DNA from 3 places in the Metabacillus sediminis genome. Region 2 is predicted to be linked to each of the others. Evidence: riboswitches for the same ligand, from Rfam matches in the RefSeq annotation. Region 2 holds a riboswitch; each other region holds the start of a gene.
What was found. A riboswitch is a leader RNA that binds a small molecule or an ion and turns the genes downstream of it on or off. The one in region 2 is predicted to bind cyclic di-GMP.

Region 1 (7,946 bases), 710 kb from region 2:
GGATTTGGTTAGGTGTGATGGGATAAAGATTCGGCATCCCTTTGACTGGATCATAAACGAGAAGCTTGTTATCCACAATGCCCCACAGTCTTCCGTCTGCAGTCATGGTCAAAGCAGAAATCTTAATCGCATACCCGCCGGGAAGTTCGATTTCTTTTTTAGCATAATTCGAGCTGTTTGTATCAATCGCAAACAATTTGGCTGTCTCTTTTGAGAGATTTCCGCTGCCGTCATAAGCACTCGTTCCAAGGTACAAGGTTTGGGATTGATTGTTATAAACCATGGCCGATGCACTTTGCTCGTATGGAAGGGATTCCTGATGAACAATTTGCTGCTGATTTAAGTCATACGATAGGAACATACCGGACTTCTGCCCGCGTTTTGGAACCGTTCCCGTATAGAGTCTGTTTCTTTCCTGGTCAGTGGCCATAGCCTTCGGACGATCCTGTCCATCTGCTCCAAGGTCCATAATTTTTCTTGGATTGCTTCCTGCAGCCCATTCCTTAGTTGTATCGTATTCATACACAAGTGCATCCGGATAGACACCAAAAAACATCTTCTCATTCATGGATGTCATGTCCTCAACCTGTCCAAGACCCTCATACATCTTAGTTGTATCGGTTTCTGGATTATACACTCCAAGTTTTCCGGAGATGAATCCTGAACTGTAAATGTTTCCGTTGACCCCGTTTCCTACACTGTAGATTTCTACAGCCTGCGCAGGGAGCTTTAAGGAAGAAAGTTTAAAGCGATCTTGTGCAAGGTTATATTCATAAAAGCGGCCGCTGTTTCCAGCCAGGCCTACAAGCTGGGTCTGTCCATTTACATTAAGAATATCCAATGATACGGCGCCTGCACGGGATAAGTTCGAGTCTAACTCCCGGCTGCTTCCGTCTGTTGGATTAAATTCAAATAATTTTCCCTGGGCACTGTAAAATACGTTCTGGCCATTCCAGTTTTCTGATACTCCTCTGGAGTCTGCCGGCAGAACATGCTCCAGCTGATTGCTTTCCTGATTCAGGACGAGCAGTGTACTTTTGTTTTCCATTTTCGCATATACTTTTCCGCCCGCCAGGTCCAGATCATAAACAGAGGCGGCAGATTTATATTCTTCAGGCAGAATATCTGTTTTTTCATTTGTATTCAGGTTCCACTTAATAAGAGCTGCCGGAGAACCGAGGCCCACATATAATGTGTTATTGTCTTCATCATATTCAACACTTCTTGCGTACTTGCGTCCATTCATGACAACACCAAGGCTGTCAAACCCTTTGTCATCACTATATGTAAAGACCGTTCCGCCATATGAAGTTACACCAAATACCCGATTTTGCTTCGTATCATACGTTAAATCCCAAATGGTTGTATTGGATGCTGAGGGTTCTTTACCCAAGTCTGAAAGCTCTTTTGTATCAGGATTATAACGGTAAAGATTTTTGTTAGGAGTAGATCCCAGCCAAACCTGACGATCCGGACCAACCTCAATTGACCAGGCTGCAGTAGCATCAGTCAGAGTCTCCATATCAATCACTTGCTTCGTCTGTAAATCCATAACAACAAGCTTAGCAGGCTCACCCTGCAGCAGTGCATAATAAAGCGGACGTCCATACTGATCCTGTCCGGCTTCACCTCGTATTACATTTACATATTGAACTTGCGGACCAATATTTTTATACGGTCCTTCCGTGGCAGATGCGGGGAATGCGAGCAATGAAATGAGGAGCAGGGCAGATAATGACATACGAAGTAACTTCACAATAATATCCTCCAAAACCTTTCTTTAATCCAATTTCCCTCCCAGAAAATCCGATTATTTCTCTAATATGTATATTCTACCAAACGTTAGGATTTATGTCTTAGGAATTTGGAAAATCACTTTAAAATTATTGGGAGGAAATGTATACTTTTAAAAATATCAAATTCAGGTAAATTTTTCACTTCGGGGAGTTTAAGGTTTTGTAAAGATGCCACATAAAAAAACCCCTCACACTGATGTCAAGAACAGCATGAGGGGCTCCCGCTTTATGAAAATTTGAAAGGGGAAACAAGTTAGGTGAAAGAATCTAAATGCTAAGACGTATGTTGTTTAAGATTTCTGTCTATCTGCGTCTATGTATGTGGCATACAAAAAATCACTCGATACTTTCGTCCTAATTGTATCATAATTTTTTCCTCAATTGTTAATAATTTTTTGCAGTTTTGGATTATTGAAGGAAAAAATTATTTTTTCTGGGTTTGTAATACTCAATGCTTTCTTCAGAAGACCAAAGATTCGTATTCATAAGCGAAAAGTCCAGCTTGCAAGTATCGTCTGGTGAATTGGAAATAAGCTGTTCCAAGAGCTTCACATCATTTTTTAACCCTTTAAATGAATCATACTCTCTGGACTTATTGGGCCGGCCGATATGATGCTGAATATAATCTTCAAGTGTGGAACTGCTGATATCCGAAAAACTTGTGCAGCTTGTATAATTTACACAATATCGTATAAATAAGGTCACAGCATTCTCTGCTTTCCTGCTTTTTAAAATTTGATTCTCTCTCATAACAAAATCAATTTCTCTCCGTATTGAATAGCTCCTGATTTGCTTATCATTCATTCGCTGATCAAACGGGGTTAACTCATTACTCATTCCTATGCACCCTCCATTAATAAACCTGAGCCGCATAAGCTTAAACAGACCAAATCAAATTTCTCTGGTGTAAGCACTTATTTCCTACGGCGGCCTGACGATCCTAGCATTATAAATGCCTTAGACTCACGGCTTTGCGTCCCTGCTTTTCAGCAGGTTTGCCTTTATACTGGTATATTTGGATTTTAATCCAATAGTGACTATTATACTATTGTTTTGGAATATTATCTATATTCTACATGAATTATCCTTAAATACAGATCAAAAAACCCCTGCTCATTTTCACTGCGGGGGTTTATTTTGATACGATTCTTAATTATTTTCCTGCACTCTGATCGATGATACGTCCCTCTACAGCAGGCTTAATACCAGGGTTAGCTTTTAGATACTGACTAAACGTCTCCCAGTCTGTAAAACCTGGTTCACTGACCCGGCCTTCATCGTAAGCTTTTTTAAACATCGTGTAATTGTCTCCGCCAGCTGCAGTAAACGCGTTTGTAGCTACTGAATACGTTTTAGCTGGATCAAGAGCGGTATAGTTCGTCCCATCCTCTTTCACTTCTACTTTCACGACACGCTGACCAGCAGGCTTCGTGCTGTCATACGTGAACTTCATTCCTGCAACATGAAGGAATGCTCCTGCTTCTTTCGGAGCCAGTTCTACACTATGCTCAAGTGCAGCTTTAATTTCGTCACCTTTAAGGTTCATAATTGCAAGGGAGTTCCCAAAAGGCAGAACTGTGAGGATTTCACCCATTGTCACATCTCCTGCATCAATGGATTCACGAATTCCACCGCCGTTTTGAACAGCCATTACGGTTTTAGGGTTGATGGTTTTGGCTCTTGCAAGCATCCCATCGGCAATAAGGTTTCCAAGGTTCGTTTCCTTCGTACGGACATCTGCACGAACTCCATTTAGAGCTACTTCTGATTTTGCTACCACTTCGTTTTTAACCTTATCAATAGCCGGTCTGTACTTTGTGTTAAGGACAGAAGCCGCTTCCTCATCTTCTTTAATCACAAATTGATCCCCTGATTTTTGATCAATATCAATCAGTTTGCCAGCTTGCTTAATTACCTTTCCTTTTGTGTCAAACTCTACATCAAGCACACCAAGATTCTTGCTTAGCTCACCAGTCTGAACAATAACCGTTGGCTCAGCACCTGTGTTGTCCATTACCGGTGCACTCAGCATGGTATGAGAATGACCTCCGACAATTACGTCAATTCCTTCTACTTCTTTTGCGAGAGTTACATCGTTATCTCCGCCGCCATCCTGGTAGCCGATATGAGTTAACGCAACAATTTTATTGATGCCTTGCGCTTCAAGCTGCTTAACCGCTTCTTTTGCTTCAGCAATGTAATCTTCAAATACAACATCTTTACCAGGGCTTGAAATAGTGGAAGTCTCAGCTGTCGTCAGTCCGAAAATCCCCACTCTTTCTCCATCTATATTCTTCACAATGGCCCTGTAGGCTTGCCCATCCTTCGGTTCAGCTGAAACGTCAGATCCGGCATAAGCTTTCATATTGGCATCTTTAGAGAAATCAACATTTGCACTGACGAATGGAAACTTCGCTTTTTTAACAAAGTCGGAAAGCACTACTGTTCCAAGATCAAATTCGTGGTTACCAAATGTCATTGCATCATAATCAAGAAGATTCATTAGCTCAAGGTCAGCCTGGCCTTTAAATTCGTTAAAGTAAAGCGTTCCGGAAAATACGTCTCCAGCGTTAAGAAGCACGGAATTTTTCTTTATAGCTCTCGTTTCTTTAATGGAAGTAGCAAGTCTTGGAGCACGGTCCAGGTTCGCATGCGTGTCATTTGTGTGCAAAACGGAAAGCTCAAAGTTTGTTGGAAATAGAACTTTATACTGAGTTCTCAAGTCCATTTTTTCCTTCATTAGAGCAGGTTCAAGGGAAGCATCAATTAAAGAGTAGAATTCTTTTAGCAATTGATTGTCAGGATATAGTTTCGTAAGCTCGGCTCTTAAATCAGCACCTTTCGTTTCAAGCATGCTGATAATTGCAAACATTTTATCCGCTGTTCCTTGGTCTTTAGCCGAAAGAGCAGCCTTAGCTTTTTGATGATAATCATAACGGGTCATTTCATAGGAGAAGGATTCAGTCGTCAGTTTAGCAGGCAAGACGAAGCGAGTATTCACAACTTCTCTTGATTTCGGGCCATAAACCTTTGAAACCATTTTTTCAAGCTGCATCGTTTGCTTTCTTAAATCATCGTATGCTCTTCTAAGCTCCGATGGAGACAGTACTAGAAAATCAGCTTTTACCTTGTATCTTGCACTGTCCAATTTTTCACCGTATTTAACGGCGTCAATTATGTAAGCTGCACGCAAGCGCTGAATCTCAGAGAACTCAAGACGATCGTTCATTAGCCTTTTAATGCGGGGACTGCTAAGCTTTGAAACTTCATTTCTCGCTGCAGATATGGCTTCTTTGGAGTTATTATAGCTTTTTAGAATACTAGGAGATAACAGCAAATCTCCGGATTCATCCACCTTGTAAAACGTGGATAGAGAATTGGAATAAAACTCAGCGTTCTTCACTGCTTGTTCCGCTTTAGAACTCGAAGCTGCCTGAACTGGATTGACTGCTACAACAGTGGAAGCTGCAGCTGCAGCCGCTATACTGGATTTCAAGAATTTACTCTTCGACATTATTTATGTTTCCTCCTAAAGTTTTCTAATAAGCTCCGCTAATACGCCCCCTATAAAAAACGCTTTGGGGTCAAAAAGCTTACTTATCTTTGAGTCTATCGTATTAGCGATTTTATATCTATGTTATGGATGTAAATTATTTGTTTATTTTGTAAATTGGTGTGTTTTTAGTTGCAAGACAAAAAAGCCCCGCAGAGATATCCACGGAGCCTTTTGAATTCCTTCTGGTGGTGACCGGCACCTTTTTTAAAATCTCTCCAATAAGTAATAGCCTAATACTATGAACTGAATGGGGATCATGCCTAATGTAAAACAGCCATTTGTGCAGCCGCAGCTATCCAGGCACCCATTTGTACAGCCGTCTCTTCCCCTGTCGTCAGGCTTTTTCTTCTGATGATCAGAATACTTTTGATCTTGCAGGTTCGTTCACCTCTCACGGTAGTATGTATTAAGGCTGACCCTGCCATTCGTAAATTTCCGGCTCCACGCCTCTTGTGCATGTGGATGCATGTGGGGGAATACGTATTTTTCTATATGGTTTTTTACGTCACTGGGCTTTAATGTATTACCGGAGCAAAAATGAAATAATCATACAACTTTTTCAGACTGTCTCTTTTGTTTTTTTGTTGCTATAGTTACTTGTATTTTATGACGTAAAATATTGGAATGACAATACACCTTGATGTGGAGATTCAATGCTACGCCTAACTTTAAGTTATTGATAAGCCACGACTTTTATATTTTCATTCAATTGTGTCAATCTAGTAAATATTTTGAAGTCAAAAAAAGACCCTGCTTAAAAGCAGAGTCTTTTTTATAATACTTTTAAATTAGTTAGATACAGTGATGTTAGCAGGAACAGATAGTTTGTTGCCGTTAGCATCCATGATATCTAGAGTAGTTAGAGCTTTAAGAGACAATCCTTTAGAAAGTTCTGTAGCTGTAACTGCAGGGATATCGATAGTAACTGTAGTTGCGCCAGCTGCTGTTAATGCAGAATCAACGTTGTTAGCAGTTGCTCTTGATTGTCCGCCAACAAGTACTTCAAAGTCATTTGCAGTTGTTGCAGTCTGCATTACTTTTTCAGAGAATGTAAGAGTGATTTTGTCAGTAGCAGTAAGTCTAGCAGCTGTTACGACTGGTGCAACGTTCTCTTTGAAGTTTTTAACTGCAGTGTATTTATCCATTGCTACAGAAGAACCTTTAGCTTTAACTCCTTCAACAGATACATTACGATCGCCTGTGAAGTTATTTGAGTTAGCTTGAAGAGTCAAAACAGCTTTTTGAGTTCCGTTAGCCAAAACTCCTTCAAGTTGTACAGATTCAACTACAGCACCGTCAACTTTGTAGTTTGCAGCATTGACAGCAGTTGCACCGTCAACTTCTTTACTGAATACTACTTCAACTTTGCTGTTGTTTGTAGTAGATTGATCGAACGAGTTAACTGCAACTTTATCGCTGTTTGCAGGTACTCCGTCTTTACCGCGAGTAAATGTAACTTTTCCGTTTGTAGCAGCTACGTTTGCATCGCTAGTTACGCCGCTTAGGACATAATCAAGGTTGTAAACAGCACCTTCTACATCTTTAGATCCAAGTAGAGTATCAAGGTTAACACGAACTACTTTTTTGTTGTTAGCATCTTTGTAAGTTACTGTAGTAGCAGAAAGATCAGAAGCAGCTACTGTAGTTGTAATGAAGTCTTTTACGTATGTTCCAGTCGCGTCTACAGTTGCAGCTGTAAGCGTAACATCCTTATCAAACGTCATTTCAAGGTATTCCACTTTAGATGTTGCATCAGCAACTACAGCACTTGAAACCACTTTTGGAGCTACAGTATCTTTTGTGAATGTAACAACACGGCTCATGCTGTCGCCAGCTTCTCCGCTGCGATCCAAAATGTTGCTTACAGCAACTGTAGCAGCACCATCAAGAACAGAAGAAGCAGTTACAATGTATTTTGTAGCATCTGCAGAATCTTTTACTACAGTAGTAGCAACACCGTTAACTGTTACAGTTGGAAGTGTATTTAGCTCTTCGCTGAATTTTACAGCAAATTTAGTGCCTGAAACTTGCTCAATAGTCGTTACAGTTGGTTTAGTACCATCTTTATCAGACTTTTGGAACGTTACAGTAGCAGGGTTAGGAGTAAGTAGGTTACCCGCTTTATCCTGAACACCAATCATAGTAGCTGTAATGTCTTTATTAACTGCTACTGATGAACCAATTGTGAAGACAGCTTCAGTAGCGCCATCAGCAATTGTTCCTGTGATTTGGCCAGTTACGTCAGTTCCATCAGCCAATTTGAATGTAGTTCCAGCAAATGCTTTAACTGGCTCAGAGAATTTCACTTTCACTTGTGTAGCTGAAAGCTTTTCTGTTCCTACGATTGTTGGAGCAGTTGTGTCTGCAGATACAGAAATCATTTTCTCATATTTAGTTAGAGATTTGCTATCTAGAGATTTTGCTTTATCTACTGTTACATCATAGCGTTTTCCTAGAACGTTAGCAGCTGTAACTGTAAGAGTTTTGCCGTCAGCAGAAAGTTCACCGCTCAATGCTCCAGCAGGTACTCCGTCTAATGAAACAAGTTTGAATGCATCTGTAACAAATGCTCCGCTCACTCCATCAGCAAAAAG
Region 2 (7,946 bases):
TAATCCTGCTGGAGGAGATGCATGACCGGTGTATACATGGATTTCCACATCCACATATAATCAAGGAATGACCCATACAGCTCCTCATATTCATAGCATTCTTGTACAAGAGTGTAAAAAGACTCGCTTTCAAAAAATTCTTCCACCGACCCCATTTTTTCCTGATTCCCAAGTATAAGCAGTGCCTTAGGATCCAGCGTTTGGAAGGTAAACCATTTGAACAGAAGCGACAGTTCTGCTTCTGTAAGATTGGATTTTACCTTCTTATCCGGAAAATCCGTTATTAATTCCACATTTTGATGATGAACGGTATTCTTCGTAAGTGAATATTTCAGTTCACTATTCTTTTTCTTTTCTGGAGTAATCGTAAAAAGAGAGAATTCGATATCTTCCATTCCGGTAATCAAGGTATGGATCCAGCTTGATACTCCGCCGCTTACGTAAGGATAACTCCCTTCAGCGATCATTCCTACTCTCATTTCCTGCTCGCCTCTTCCCATTCAATGACAGCATCCGGCTTGTTCATGTGTAATAAGTACAGTCCAGGCTGCCGCTCTTCAATTTTCCCGAATGGATAACTTCCCTCTTTCAGTTTTTTCCCCTGCTCCAGCCTTAAATAAAACAGAGAAGGCTGAGGGACGTGATAGCCGTGAATCTCCACCCCGTTTTCTTTATAGGAAATTGACCATTGACCTTCCTGATAGGCAGCCATTCTTTTTTTTGCATCTATTTGTTTATAGCCTTTTACGTATCCAAAGTTTTTTGCAAGAAACTCCTGCATATTCACATACTCTCCCTTTAAACTTTCCCAGCTTGCATTTTTGGAGCGGTCTTCATCCAGTACATCGTCCGGATGAATAAAATGAGAGAATACCCCCATGTTTGCTATAGCATCCGTCAGCTGAAACTGATCCTCTTTTGTAAACGTATAGCCGCTATTAATTCTTGGAAAATGATATAAATCCGTATAAACAGAATCATAGCCAAATTCCTGAATTAAACTCCCATTGGAAGGGTCACCAGTATAAAGACTTGAAAGGACCTCCAAATCCGGCATGGTGTGCCTTAAAGCAGAGATTCCGGATCGATTCAGCAAATTGGATGGCGGAACATAGGTCTTTAGCTTTTGATCAGGAAAAAGCTCCTCCTGAACACCTCTAAGTTCAAGGAGCGAACTCTCCATCTCTGATTGAGACTCCCAGTAGCGGTATCCAAACTCAGTGGAAATCGGCTCTTTTTCGGTCACTAGTGCTTCATGGTTATACCCATGCAATGCAAGCTCTCCGTTTATCGATAGCAGCTGCCTGCCATAGGCAAGCAAATCTTTCTGGTTCATTTCCATCAGCTGTCCTGTTAAAAGGCGGGGCTTGTCAAGGTACGTCCCGATAATGGCACCAGTGTATGGAAAATCATAATTTTGACTGATTTCTTTCATGTCCGGCCACCATATTTTTTTATAAAATTCAGGATAGGCCATACCATATTCCTTCCTGATTTTTTTTGACTCTGCTTCAGCAATCGGGGCTGGAAAATCATCTATATACATGACTTTTCCTCCCATTTGTCCAGAGACAAATGCAGGGAAAGCGAGACTAATTGATTGAACAATCAGGCCGCGTGTACTTTTATCTTGCAGGCTTGTCCCGTTCCAGTTTACAACCCTGCCTGAGCCTGCGTCACGAGTCCATAGTAAAGGAAGCGATCCGGCGGACATATAAGTCTTTGCATCAGGCTGCAGCTCTGTTTTCAGCATGCTGTTAGAGAAATAGTTCGAATTTGAATCCAGGTCAGGATATCCTTTAAAAAACGAATCTGAAAATGTAATGCCTTTTACTTCGTCAGCAAATCCATCCGCTTTCTTTATACCGAGCAATTCATTCCATTCAGCATCAGAAAACCGGTTTGCTAAAAAAAGCCGGCCGCCGTCATTTACAAATCGTTCAATCGAATTAAAATCCCAGCGGGCTGTATCCTCTCCCGTTAAAATAAGCAGAGTATACGGGGATGGTTTTTGGGTGCCTGCTTTCTCAGCAGCAATGACCTGATACTGAATTTTCGCGTATTCCAGTGCTTTTTTTATATTAAAAAATGTTCCTTCACTTAACTTATCTCCCTTTTCAGGCTCGGTTAAATAGATTTTCATATTCCCGGCCTTCTTTTCCGGATGAATCGAATTCATATAAGAAACTTTTTCTGCCGGCTTCTCATTTGGGCTAAGCGGCAAGTTGGAATAAAAATGATCGGAATTCATAAATAGCACTCCTGCAAGCAATAGAATGACTGCTCCAAATGTAAAAATAGCAAATCGGGGAATCCGTCCATTCACTTTTGTTCCCCTCCTAAATATCGGATAATTTCTTGCTGATTTCCAGGGAAAGAAACCAAGTCTGGATGATTTCTAAGCCGATCGGCCAGTTCAAAAACCTTCTCCCATCTTTCTTTTGTATAGGAAATCTTCAGCCATCCCCACATGACGTTAGCAGAATTAGGGTTTTGTTTTAAAAGCCCTTCAAAAATACGCTCTCCTTCGTCAGGATTTTTTTCGAATAAATATAAGCCAAGTGCTTCTGTATACTTTGGATCATCTGGAAATGCTTCAGCTGCCTCTCTCAAAAAAGCTTCATATTCAGCCTCGGTTTTCTCTCGAATCGCAGAAGAAAGCAATTCGCTCGAAAGATAATCCTGATAGGAGTCCAGCAGCTGCCTGTAAGAGGACGGCCGGTCCGTGACCTTTTCTCTTTTTTGCTGCTGGATAAGATTTGATAACCGATCGTGTAGAACATTTGTGATGGTCGCTGCATAATGTACGGCCTCCATATCAGGATGGTTAAGACCCTTTTTAATGATTTTTTCCTGATTGACCGTATTTTCATTCGACATATGCAGCAAGAGATTTTTCATCATCCACGTATTTTCCGTACTGTGGCTGGTCATGTTAAGCAATTCACGATCCTGCCTCAATGTTTCTCTCAAACTTTCAAAATTGTATACCTTATTATGAATATAGCTTGAATATTCCTCCATAAAGGTATCATCCTGTTTTCTCATGTATGCCAAAAGCAAAAACCAGCCATACACGAAACCAAGGACAGGAACTGAGAATGAAAGAAGAATCCATAATATAAGAAGACCATACTGATTCTGTTCAATTTTTTTGACATAGTAAAATTTAGACAAAAAAATGGATGCGATAATTCCTAAAAGAGACCCTGCGGCAAAAATCCATATCATTTTAACGAATCCACCTCTTTTGCAAGAGCTCTCTGCAATCTTTCTTTCACTGCCTTTTCATTTACAGGTTCTACACCTGGCAGGAGCACATAAAGAACTTCCATCTCTTCATCCCACCCCGCTGTATCAAGCTCCCTTAGCTGGTTTTTCATTAAGAGATCGATTTCACTCAGATTATGGCCCGCTGTATTCAGTTCGAAAATAACAAAGGGCTGCCCGATCTTTTCTGCCCTTTCAAGCTCTGCATTAAATCGTTTAAAAAAGGAAGCAAGCTGAAAGATCCCCGTACCAGGATATCTTTCATGCTGATTTTGCTCCCGCTCATATTTATAGGCAAAGCCGAGTCTTGTGCCCATCCACTTTAAGCACCAGTCAAGCCACTGAACTTGCTGAGCTGTGCAAGCCTTTAAATCAATGCCATCCACCGCCAGTATATACCTCTTTTCTCCATAAATAAAAACCGGACCTGCGAGTACCGGGGAGGCAGAATCATCTTCCCGTGATCTAAACAGCACATGAGAAGATTCCTGCATCACTTTAGTTAACAGAGAAGGCATTTCATCCATCCAATAATTCGATTGCAGCTTTCCTTCCCTGTTTGTATTTATTTTGGATCGGATTGAATCACCGTGATTGGAGATTAGATATAAAACGAGCTGGCTCCCTTTAAATTTCTGGTTAACAATACGCACCATTTCATTAAAAATCGTGTCCGAATCTGTAAAATGAAGCGCCGTGATCATTTCATACATTTCTGCATACTGATCCTCTGATTCTAAAAATCTTCTTCTATAACTCTCATTTACAGATAATGCTTCGTCTAATGTTTCTTCCAGAAGCTTTTTATCCTCAGAAATTTCTTCATATAAATATGTTATATCGGAATATCTTTCTTTGTGGGATTTACTTGAAAGTCCAGTAAATAGAAGAAGGAAAAAGAATAGCACCAGCGGGAGCAGTTGATTGAAATCTGTCAGATACAAATATAGATCCCCGCCGCTTTGATATTCGTATGCAAGCGAGGTGAAAAAGGCTATGAAAAAGGGAATTAATCCAAAATATAAGCCATATCTCATAGAAATAAGGACAATCACAACAGACCAAAGCACCTCATTCAGCATAGGGAGACTGTCCGAAAAGAGGAAAATCAGGAAGATGCTTAAGACGGATAGTCCAATCGCTTCAGTTAATTTTAGAATAGTATTAGTTTGTCTATAGATCATTAGAATCACTTCCTTTTATAAAAAATAGGTTGAGTTCAGAAAAATAGGCTGATATGATTAGGACAAAAGGTGATGGGCAAACTTGCTGAAAAGCAAGGACGCAAAGGCATGGGTCGTCGACTTCTACAAAGAAGTACCGATCGCCAGCCTGCGAAGCTACCATCCCTCGTTAAAAAACGGAGGGATTACAAATGAATAACGTAATCAGATTTTTTGTATTGGCTTTTTTTGCTGTATCTAGTATTATTTCTTTATCTCCCGCTGCTTCTGCTTTAACGACTTCTTCTCCCGCTGCTTCTGTCCAAAATGTTTCTGCTGCAAATGGAGTGTTTGATAACGTGAAAACCTACAAAATTTTCTACGATGCTCCCACCCCGGCTATCATCAATAAAATGAAGGCTTATGACCTTGTCATAATAGAGCCCCTTCTTTACACCAAAACCCAAATCGAAACGATTAAGGCAAATGGTACGAAAGTATTCGGCTACATCAACTCGATGGAAGCTGATAATTGGAATACCGCATTTTTGCAAAAACTTCAGCCTGCCGATTACTATCAGCAATCCAGTCAGAAATACTATATTCAGCAATGGGATTCCTACCTGATGAATATGGCTTCCCCGCACTTCAGACAATTGCTGCTTTCAGAGATTGAAGCCCAGGTTCACAGTAAAAATATGGACGGCGTCTTTTTTGACACCGTTGGAAATATAGATGATTATTTCAGCGAAAATCCTGACGAGCTTGCTAAACAGCGCGCAGGTCTTGGGGAGTTGCTGAAAAGTGTAAAAAACGCCTACCCAGCACTTGGAATTATCCAGAATTGGGGAATGGAGACTCTTAAAACTACGAGTAAAAATTATGTAGATGCGATTATGTGGGAGAATTTCAACCACAATGTTGTCTCTAAAGATGCTTGGTCTAAAAATCAGATGAGCGATTTAAAAGCCATTCAGAAGGAAACTGGACTTAAAGTTCTTACTGTTTCTTTTGAACAGCACTCTAAGAGTGATTGGTATTCCGTGCAGCAAGGATTTATTCATTATAAAGCAACAAAAGACTTTAATAGATGGTAATTATTATATCAACCTAAAACACCCGGTATTTTTCGACAATAACTAGTTCTCCATTCTTATTAGACTCTAATCCACTTAATTGACTTACATTATTTGTAGCACAGCCGTAAGATGCTGGCAATATTCGAATAGGCTCAGTAAAACCAGACTCGCCTCAAATGCGAGTCTGGTTTTTTGTAAGGTCCTACCATTCGTTATAATTCATTCTACCCATTTCTAACGACTTAGTCTATTTAGAATATTTAAAATTCAGGAAAAAAGGTAACTTATTTCACAATAAGTATTCTTCCTAACCCATTACCCTTTAATTTAGAGAAACATGCGGAATACAAAAAAGAGGCTGCGGTCTATATTCCGCAGTCTCTTTCGTCATTTATTTTATAGGCTTTTTCCAGAATCCAATGATAAGAGCTGTTACTGCTGCTCCGATAAGGATGGCGACAATATACAAGAACGGATTGCCATCTACAACTGGAATAACAAACGCTCCTCCATGAGGTGCAGGAAGCTTGATGTTAAACAGCATCGATAGTGCTCCGGCTGTCGCTGCGCCAATCACTGATGCTGGAATGACCCTTCCTGGATCTGCAGCAGCAAACGGAATCGCTCCTTCTGTAATAAAGGTAGCTCCCATAATGTATGCCGTTTTCCCTGCTTCCCTTTCCTGCTTCGTAAATTTACTTTTAAAAAACGTTGTTGCAAGAGCCATACCAAGTGGAGGTACCATTCCTCCAGCCATAATAGCTGCATGAGGAGCAAAGTTTCCAGCGTCAATCATCGCAAGACCGAATGTGTAAGCCGCTTTGTTCAACGGTCCGCCCATATCTACCGCCATCATGCCTCCAAGAATTAATCCAAGAAGGATTAGGTTTCCTGTACCCATCCCTATTAACCAGCCGTCAAGAAGATTCATTAACGCTTTTGCCGGTGGAATTACCACTACGATCATGATGACTCCTGTAAATAGAATCCCGAACAGCGGATAAAGCAAAACTGGTTTAATTCCTTCGAGTGCATTCGGTAACCGGCTGAATGCCTTTTTCAGAAATAAAACGATATATCCGGCAAGGAAACCGGCAATCAGTCCCCCAAGGAAGCCTGCGTCTCCACTAGAAGCAAGCAGGCCTCCAACTGCTCCTGGTGCAAAACCGGGTCTGTCGGCAATACTCATGGCGATGAATGCTGCAAGGATCGGAATCATTAATTTAAATGCATTTCCTCCGCCGATGGTATTCAAAATTTCTGCGATTTGATTATAGCTTGGGTCTTCAGGATTTGCGGAGTTAATTCCGAACATGAAGGAAATTGCAATCAGTATACCGCCCCCTACTACAAATGGGAGCATATTGGATACACCATTCATTAAATGCTTATAAAATCCCGTTCTCTGTCCTTTTTCTTTTTGGCCCTCATCGTTCTTTCGCGAGCTGCCCTGGCTCCTTTTATAAGTAGAAGCATCCTGTTTCAGGGCACGTTCGATTAGCTCCTGCGGCTTTCTGATTGCCTGGGCAACCGGCACTTCTATCACATGCTTGCCGTCAAACCGCTCCATCTCCACCTGCTTGTCAGCTGCTACGATGATCGCGGAAGCCCTTTCAATTTCATCCTGCGTTAACAGATTCTTCACTCCGCTTGAACCATTCGTTTCTACTTTGATCATTACACCCATTTCTTTTGCTTTAGCTTTCAGAGCGTCAGCCGCCATGTACGTATGAGCAATCCCGGTTGGACAGGCTGTCACAGAGAGAACCAGCTGTTCAGCTGAATCCGATACAGATTCCTCCTCCTCTTCAGACATCGCATCCTCTTTTGAATTGATGGCTTCCAGCACTTCATTTTCTGTTCTTGCTTTCTCCAATTTCTTTCTGAATTCAGGGTCCATGAGGAAGCTGGACAAAGAAGAGAGTGTTTCTAAATGGGTATTATTTGCACCCTCTCCAGCTGCAATCATAAAGAACAAATGACTTGGCTGCCCATCTAAAGCCTCGTAATCGATGCCGGTTTTCGAACGGCCGAATGCAATAGCAGGACTTTTCACAGCACTCGTTTTGGCATGAGGGATAGCAATGCCCTCTCCAATTCCTGTTGTGCTTTGTGCTTCACGGGCAAGAATCGCCTCTTTATATAATTCACGATCATTCAGTTTTCCGGCATGATCCAGCTTATTTACAAGTTCTTCAATCACTGCTTGTTTTGAAGCCGCAGATAAATCCAGCAGGATGGTATCTTTAGTCAGCAAATCTGTAATTCTCATCTTATAGCCTCCTCATCCAATTTTCTCTATTTTTACTTGTTCGAGCAGTTTTTCTGCTTCTTCCTTTGTACAAAGATCATGCGAAAAAGCTGTCGCGCTTCCTGCGGCTGTTCCAGCCCGAAACGCTTCCTCATAATCACCAAATTTTGTATAAGACGCCAG
Region 3 (7,946 bases), 410 kb from region 2:
ATCTCTCCCAGGTAAGGGATTCCTAATAAATCAGTGATGCCTTTTTTGCTTTCGAATTTTTTGTTCTTAAGTTCTTTAATAAGCACAAATATGGTGGCCAAAATTAAACCTGCTGCAAAAGATAGCAATAGATTAAAGAGCAAAATGGGTTTAGAAGTAGATGAATAAGGGGTTGCTATTGTTAAAATGTTTACGTTCTCAATCTTCATCAGTTTTTTTATTTCTGATTGAAAAATGACCGCTGTTTTGTTCGCAATTAAGGCTGCATCATCTGGGTTTTTGTTTTCAACAATAATAGAGATGATTTGAGAATTTCCGTTGCTTTCTGCCTTTACATTGTCTAAAAATTCATCTTCCGTAAGAAGTCCATCCAGATCCTTAATAACCAGATCGGCCATTCTTTGGCTCTTTAATATATATTGATAAGTTTCAATGAGTTTTAGACTTGCGTCTATTTCCAGAGGTGATACAGGTTCGGCAGTGTTTGCTGTTGGGGTGGTATTTACGAGCAAATCCGTTTTCGATTCGTATATTGGACTTGCAATGAAATACGTATAAATAAATCCAATCAGCAGGCATACAAACGGTATGGACGTTATTAGAATTTTATTCTTCCTGAGGATGTTAAGCAGATCTTTAATCTCAAACGTTTTTTCCATAGTAATCCTCTTCTCCTAAGTATCAATACTTGTATGATCTTGTTAAATAAATAAGGAGATTTCTTATTTGCTGTGCTTTTTACTGAACTGGATATAGTCGGTAAAAAGCTTAAAATCCTCTTTGCTTAATCCATTCCTTATCGCTGTTTTTAAAAGATCTTCCCATTCTGGATCTAGCTGTTCAAGTCTGCTTTGGTTATTCTGTTCCCCTATGAGATCCTTAACCTCAACACCAAGATTTTCAGCAATTTTTGTAAGGAAATGCAAGCTGGGGTTCTTTTGTACATCTCGTTCTATGTAGCTTAAATAAGATTTGGATACACCTGCCTGATCCGCGAGCTCAGTCAGGGAAAAGCCCCTTTGCCTTCTAATCTCCCTTATTTTTTTTCCTGCAAAAGTCATATGGTTACTCCTTATCTATCAGTATCTATGTTCATTATATAGTACAGTAGATTCTTAATAAAATACAATAGTGGAGTGAAATCCTTAGAAATGTCGAGAAAAAGAACGATTTGGTTCTTTAAAAAGAATTAAATGACAATATATCACAAATTTTACCTGATTATGAAAGAATATCTGGGAATCTGAAGCTTAAATTGAGAACGAGGTGTCAGTAGGCAGCTTGTATATGAGACTAAACTTCATAACTAGCCTGAGCCCGTCTTTTAATAAAGGATGTTCTTTATAAAATAGTTAGCTATTGTTAGATAATTCGAGAAAAAGAACGAAAATGTTCGTTAAAGTGAATATTATGGCAATTTTCGAGATTTTTCAATTAATTAGGACTTAATATATAATCAGATATAGGTATTCTTTATTAAGAACGATTGTACGCCCCATTTCCGGTTAGACTCTATTGAAAAATGTGCTTGAAGAAAGATTGCTGGCGGTTGATTCTTTTCTATTAAGAAAAGTTCAATATAAATTAAAATCTAGGGGGCTTTTAGAATGGGAGTAAAGAAAAAATTAGGTTTAGGGCTGGCATCAGCAGCGCTTGGTTTTTCCTTAATTGGCGGCGGTACATATGCCTATTTTAATGATACTGCAGAGGCAGCATCATCGTTTGCAGCAGGTACGCTTGATTTAAATGTAAATCCTGAAACGATTATTGATGTGAAGAACATCAAGCCGGGTGACAAAATGGATCGTGCTTTTAAATTGGTAAACAGCGGTACTTTAGATATTAAAAAGGTATTACTGACTACTGAGTATACGGTGACAAACAAAGCTGGTGCTGCCGTAAATGTAAATGATTTGGGCAAATCCATCAGAGTTAATTTCTTATGGAATGCAGACAAACTAAATGATGTTATTTATAGCACAACCCTTGATGAATTAAAGGACGAGGACCCTAATGTGATTGATAAAAATGTATTTACACCTCTAATGGAAAGAAAGGGTCTAAAAGCAGGAACAACGGATGATCTATTTGTTCAATTTGAGTTTGTTGATAACAATGAAGAGCAAAATGAGTTTCAGGGTGATTCAGTTACTCTTAAATGGAAATTTGAAGGACGTCACGGTAAAGGCGAAGAGCTGTAAGACAGCCCGGGAAGACGGGAGCTTTCCTGTCTTCCTTTTTCACCTGTTTATGAGAAACCATTAAAGCAGATATACAAGTACTTTGAATCACATTTGATAAGACGCAGCAGCCCATTACACAGGTTTCACCATTTCGTATATCGGTTATTTTATTGAATATGCTAAGTCTAAAGAAGGAAATGCGCTCCTGTTCATTGTTCCTGGTTTGCTGTTGATCGGGTACTCCGTTATGACTATTTGGCGGGTGTTTTCCAGGCTGGAAGAACCGAAGGGTGCATAATCTGCTATTTCATTCATAGCATAAATAATGGCCTGTATGCCAAAGGAGCGGTTTCCAATGAAAACTGCATTCATTTACCTGGCGATTGTCAATGCAATTGATTTGTTTGTTACATTAGCCGGTCTTGAACTCGGTTTTATAAGGGAAGCAAACCCGATTATGAAAAGCCTGTATGAGTGGACGCCGGTAGCGTTTATGGGTGTGAAGCTGATGTTCTCTGTGCTTCTTCTTTGTATGGTGTTTTTAATTCCGCTTAAAACAACGAAAATTTTAAAGGGCGTTACATTTTCTGCCTGCATTTTATATACGTTTGTGATGGTGCTTCATTCGACTTGGATTTTTCATGCAACAAATTAGGAGAGATGATGATGTTTAAAAAAGTATGTCCGCGCTGCGCAAAGTCTTCATATAGCAGCTATAATGGCGGGGAATGGATTTGTCCGGTATGCTCCAATGATTTAACCTTTCAGCGTTCTCTTTTCGAACATGCACAGATGAAAATTACACCAATAAAATCGAAGTACAGTGAAAAAGGGTACGATCCTAAGCCTATCATTTCTTTATATGCCTAACAGCCAACCTGGAGCTTGCTCGAGGTTTTTTTGTATATTTTGGCTCAGGCTGCAAGAAGTGTCTAATGTCCCGGATAGAAAGGTGCAGGGTGAAAAGGAGGAGATTTGGGAAAAGCCCGGTTTGCAAGGACTTCTTATGTGGATCCAGGTGCTTTTTCTGGAAAAATCGTACAAAGGGATGGGTCGATATATTGGTACAAAGAACCTTTTGCCGAATTTAGGCGACTGCTAAACTAAAGGAGGCAGGCAGGAAGAAGTTTATAACAATTTGTACATAATCTGTTACCTATGGAAAAAGTCCTTCCTGGATTTGAATTTGTCGGAATATTTAAAATTATAATGATGCAAAACAGAATGGTTGAGCCTCTTTATTCATAAAGAGTTCACATACACACAGAAAATCAGGAGGAATGTAAAATGGGGATCAAGACAAAATTAGGATTGGGTATTGCATCTGCGGCACTTGGATTATCATTGGTCGGCGGGGGAACGTATGCATATTTCAATGATAAAGCAGAAGCGGCAAGCTCTTTTGCAGCAGGAACGCTTGATTTAAACGCGGTTCCGACTGAGATTGTGAATGTGAAGGACATGAAGCCTGGTGATTGGATGAACCGCACGTTTAAGCTTCAAAATGACGGGACAGTGGATATTAAAAAAGTACTACTGACGACTGAATACACGGTAACGAACAAAGAGGGCGAGCCTTCAAATTCTGAGGATTTAGGAAGCCATATCAAAGTGAACTTTCTTTATAATGCGGACAAGCTTAACGATGTTATTTACAGCACGACACTTGCTGAGCTGAAGGATATGGATCCAAACGCAGTTGCAAGCAATGTCTTTACCCCGCTTTTTGAAAAGAAAAAGGGACTAAAAGCTGGTACAACGGATGATCTGTTTGTTCAATTTGAATTTGTTGATAATGGTGAAGATCAAAACCAATTCCAGGGAGATTCTCTCCAGCTTAAATGGACATTTGACGGACGTCAAGGCGACGGTCAGGAGCTATAATTTCCAGCTTTCATCATAGAAGTTTTACATAAAACAAGGTATCAGGACGGAGGCAGAACAGCAGATTTCAGCTGTTCTGCCTCCGCCTTTACCTTTTTAATTGAAGTTTTTTTCAGGATGAAGACGTTAAAGGTTCATGACTTATGAAGATCAGATTCTACATAACGGACGGGGGATAAAGGATGGGGAGCAGCAGAAGTAAGAGAGGACGCATCTTTCAGACAACGGTAATTTCTTTGACCATTCTGGTTGTTTCAGCTACTTCGTCATCACCCGTTCAAGCTTATTTAAATAAAAAAGCGGATCAGGAAATTGGGTTTCAAATGGGCTCATGGTGGGATGGGAGCAGACTGGGTTTTGAACAAGCGGATATTGAAAAGCCTTTTACTGCATGCAGTTCAGTGAATCTGCCTTTTTCCATTCGTAATAGCGGATTCGGTATGATTGGATCCACAGGCTATCGCATCTATAAAGATGATAAGGTACTGGCAGAAGGGACACTTGGCAAAATCGGGGAGAATCATACAGAGCATCTTTCTATTCAAACGGATGAACCCGGCATCTATTATGCGGAAGTGGATCAGCGGCCGGGTTATGAAGGAAATGAAAACGAGACGGTTCGGACTGCAAGTTCCATTATAACCGTGGCAGAATGCCCTCCTCCTCCGAAAAAAGAGAATAAAAAGAGAGCAGAAAAAAAAGAGACAAACTCAAAAAACATGGAAGAAGAGGGAAAGAAACCTGCAAAAGATTCTGAAATGATCGACCAGGTTGAAGATGATAAGTCAAGTAGTGCTGGAATACCTGAGGAGGATCCTGAGCCGGGAAGAACCCCTGAAGAACTGGCAGCTGATAAGGGGGATTCCGAGTGAAGATGATAAGCCGGGGGTTTACAATTTTACTCTTTTTCATTTTAATTGGACTTGCTTTAGCCGTTTTTTCATCGAAGGCATCCGGTGGAGAGCCAGAGGTTTTCGGCTATCAATTAAAAACGGTCCTATCAGGTTCGATGGAGCCGGGCATTCAAACCGGCTCAGTGATCGCTGTAAAAACGGGCGGGGATATGACGAGATTTAAAAAGGGTGATGTCATTACATTTTGGATGGATGAATATGATTTGGCGACACATAGAATCACACAAAAAACGATGAGCGGGGGTCAAGCTGTATATCGTACTAAAGGTGATAACAACAAGTATGAGGATTCTGCACCGGTTCAATCGGATAATGTAGTTGCCCAATATTCAGGATTTACGGTGCCCTATGCTGGGTACATTAGCCATTTTGCGCGAACAAAAGAGGGCGGTGCGCTAATGGCAATCATACCCGGTCTGATCATGATCATTTATTCCATTTCGACAATCTGGCAAGCCATACTTAGTATAGAAGAGAATCATATTCAAAAAAATAAACGGCCGGGACATGAGTCCTGACCGTTTATTTTTTTGGCTGATCCATCCGCCATTTATTAAATTCCAAAAATTCCCTAAATTGATCTTTGGTGACACCTGACTGCATAGCTTCTTTTACAAGTGATGTCCAGTCCTGATCGAGCTGATTTGCATAAGCATCCTCAGTATTGCCATTCAAAAGCGTATTAACGGAAATGCCAAGCACAGATGAAACCTTTTCCAAAAATTGAACCGATGGATTTGATTGAAGATTCCGTTCGATTGAACTTAGGTAGGATTTTGCTACGCCTGCCCGGTCTGCTAGTTCAGATAAAGAGAGATTTTTTTCTTTGCGATATTTGCGTATGCGTTCACCAATCATGACATCACCTTCCCTCGGATATTATAGCATATAACGAAGGGAATATTTCGGTAAATCGAACAGAATCGACAAAATTTTTTCGACAATTAGGTCAATTGCTGCTTTCATTCTGCTTAGACTGAAGGAAATGCCGAATGTCTTCTTTGCTGATTCCCATTTCGAGAGCTGTCAGGATCAGCTCCTTCCATTCTAAATCCATTTCTTCTTTCACCATTACATTCTCCATCCCATTTCCTCCTAAAATACGTATGTATTTCAGGCAGTCCGGCGATCATCATTGCCTCAATACGGCAACCTTAGACCCGTGACTTTGCGTCCCTGCTTTTCAGCAGGTTTGCCTTTGTCTGACCAAAAAGCTTTTCCCTGTTAAAGGTGATTCTATAGTCTCTATTCACCAGTGAAACCTTTGTACCATGATTATAGAATGGAAAAATAAAAAATGGTGCTGAATTGTGTCGAAATGGAAAAAAATATTAAAATTTTTGATTTTTCAGCCGATATAATTAAAAAATTGTGCGCTGATTTAGGTAAAAAATACCCCCGTTATTAACAGAAATATGGATATTCGGCTCGTATAGCTCTTTTAACGCTTCTTTCTCCAGCTCATAAACCTCCGGCTTTTCTTCCATATCTTCATAAAAGTGCTGAAGAAGCATTAAATCAGCATTCCATCTCTGTCTTGCTTCATCCGCCCATGAGTGGTCATCCTCTGCTATTTTAGTTTCAATATGCTGGCGGATTCTCAGCATCCCGCTTTTTGGAAGAATCAGCGGGGAAAGAGTGAAGCAAAAATCAGGGATCTTTGGTGTTAAGGGAAGCTGATTCAGACGGTCCTGAAAGTTTTCAACCATCGTTCCGCTTATTAAATGGAGGCCAATGGAATAAACGAAATCCTTTTTCATATCACATTGATAAGAGACGGTCATATTCATGCAAAGCCAAGGATGGAGCGGCTGCTGTCCCGAGTTTGAATTGGGTCTTTCATACATGCGGGCAAAAGACCCGAGCTTGCGGGCAGACTGGAAAATCTGATGCAATCTGGGAGAGCCTAAATGAACAAATTCCGTTTTCTCTTCGTCTGTTTCTTCATTTTTATCTGTTAGGAGAGTAAGCTTCATCGGATTTGGATCTCCGCCTGTTTTTTCGAGGTAATGCCAGTAAAACGGGCGATTCATAAGCTCCTTGTCCATTTCAATCGTCAGCTGTATGGCAAGCGCCCCGGCCGTTTTTGCGGTAATCTCGCATTGGTTGGCTATAAAGAATCTTTCCAATAATGTATGAATTTCTTTTTGATTCATTCGTCACCCTCCTAAATAATATCTCCGGCCGCTTTTTTTTCTTCTTTATCATGCTGTGCGAAATCAAGAATCGAAGTAAGGTTTTCCATTTTAATTTTCATTTCTCCATCAGATGCAGAATGGAAAAGGATATCCTGAAGATGTTCTTCAAAGTTCGTAATTTCCATCCTCGTTAAAATTTCATCAAGCTGCCCAATCACTTTTTCAAACAGATTGATTTTTTCATATAGGAGCTTTAAGATGTGCTCCTCTACCGTATTTCTCGTTGACATGTTGTAAATATGAACATCCCGCTCCTGGCCCAGCCTGTGAATCCGGCCGATTCTTTGTTCCAGTCTCATTGGATTCCAGGGAAGATCATAATTAATAATCTGATTGCAGAATTGCAGATTAATTCCTTCGCCGCCTGCTTCTGTCGCGATGAGCACCTGGATGTTGCCTTTAAACAAATCCTTCATCCAATCTTTTTTTCCGCGCTTGAAACCGCCGCGAAAAGGTACAGAGGAGATGCCATGCTGCTTTAAGTACCATTGCAAATACATTTGCGTAGCCCGGTACTCAGTGAAAATGATCACTTTGTCATCAATTTTTTTAATCAGCTCCAGTACCTTTTCAGCTTTGCTGTTCCTGGTTACATGATCTACTGCAGTCAAGAGCTGATGGATGACTGGCTGAGGAATGGGGGTGCCATGTTCTTCCTGGCGGTCAAGCATTTTCTTTAGGGTCATGTATACAGACTCCCTGCTGCTGCATGCTTCTCTTTGCAGCGTCATGATTGAAAAAGTATTGACTCCGCCGGGAATGGCTGT

Region 1: linked by a shared signal. The riboswitch ahead of WCV65_RS18975 (swarming motility protein SwrAA) and the one ahead of WCV65_RS15320 (putative glycoside hydrolase) in region 2 are both predicted to bind cyclic di-GMP.
Region 3: linked by a shared signal. The riboswitch ahead of WCV65_RS13285 (anti-repressor SinI family protein) and the one ahead of WCV65_RS15320 (putative glycoside hydrolase) in region 2 are both predicted to bind cyclic di-GMP.

The regions. Positions count from the first base shown of each region.
Region 1 is NZ_CP147407.1:3,653,974-3,661,919, forward strand. It holds gene WCV65_RS18970 (hypothetical protein) at 1-1,756, opposite strand, end outside; gene WCV65_RS18975 (swarming motility protein SwrAA) at 2,205-2,633, opposite strand; cyclic di-GMP riboswitch class I at 2,719-2,806, opposite strand; gene WCV65_RS18980 (5'-nucleotidase C-terminal domain-containing protein) at 2,950-5,310, opposite strand; gene WCV65_RS18985 (hypothetical protein) at 6,141-7,946, opposite strand, start outside.
Region 2 is NZ_CP147407.1:2,948,123-2,956,068, forward strand. It holds gene pelF (GT4 family glycosyltransferase PelF) at 1-479, opposite strand, end outside; gene WCV65_RS15305 (DUF2194 domain-containing protein) at 476-2,326, opposite strand; gene WCV65_RS15310 (hypothetical protein) at 2,323-3,231, opposite strand; gene WCV65_RS15315 (hypothetical protein) at 3,228-4,454, opposite strand; cyclic di-GMP riboswitch class I at 4,520-4,610, shown strand; gene WCV65_RS15320 (putative glycoside hydrolase) at 4,646-5,530, shown strand; gene WCV65_RS15325 (fructose-specific PTS transporter subunit EIIC) at 5,904-7,784, opposite strand; gene pfkB (1-phosphofructokinase) at 7,797-7,946, opposite strand, start outside.
Region 3 is NZ_CP147407.1:2,536,537-2,544,482, reverse strand. It holds gene WCV65_RS13330 (polysaccharide biosynthesis tyrosine autokinase) at 1-659, opposite strand, end outside; gene WCV65_RS13325 (helix-turn-helix domain-containing protein) at 723-1,061, opposite strand; gene WCV65_RS13320 (TasA family protein) at 1,608-2,201, shown strand; gene WCV65_RS13315 (DUF5658 family protein) at 2,539-2,838, shown strand; gene WCV65_RS13310 (hypothetical protein) at 2,850-3,053, shown strand; gene WCV65_RS13305 (CalY family protein) at 3,471-4,067, shown strand; gene WCV65_RS13300 (hypothetical protein) at 4,250-4,939, shown strand; gene WCV65_RS13295 (signal peptidase I) at 4,942-5,499, shown strand; gene WCV65_RS13290 (helix-turn-helix domain-containing protein) at 5,504-5,839, opposite strand; gene WCV65_RS13285 (anti-repressor SinI family protein) at 5,931-6,065, opposite strand; cyclic di-GMP riboswitch class I at 6,095-6,188, opposite strand; gene WCV65_RS13280 (YqhG family protein) at 6,343-7,137, opposite strand; gene WCV65_RS13275 (SNF2-related protein) at 7,149-7,946, opposite strand, start outside.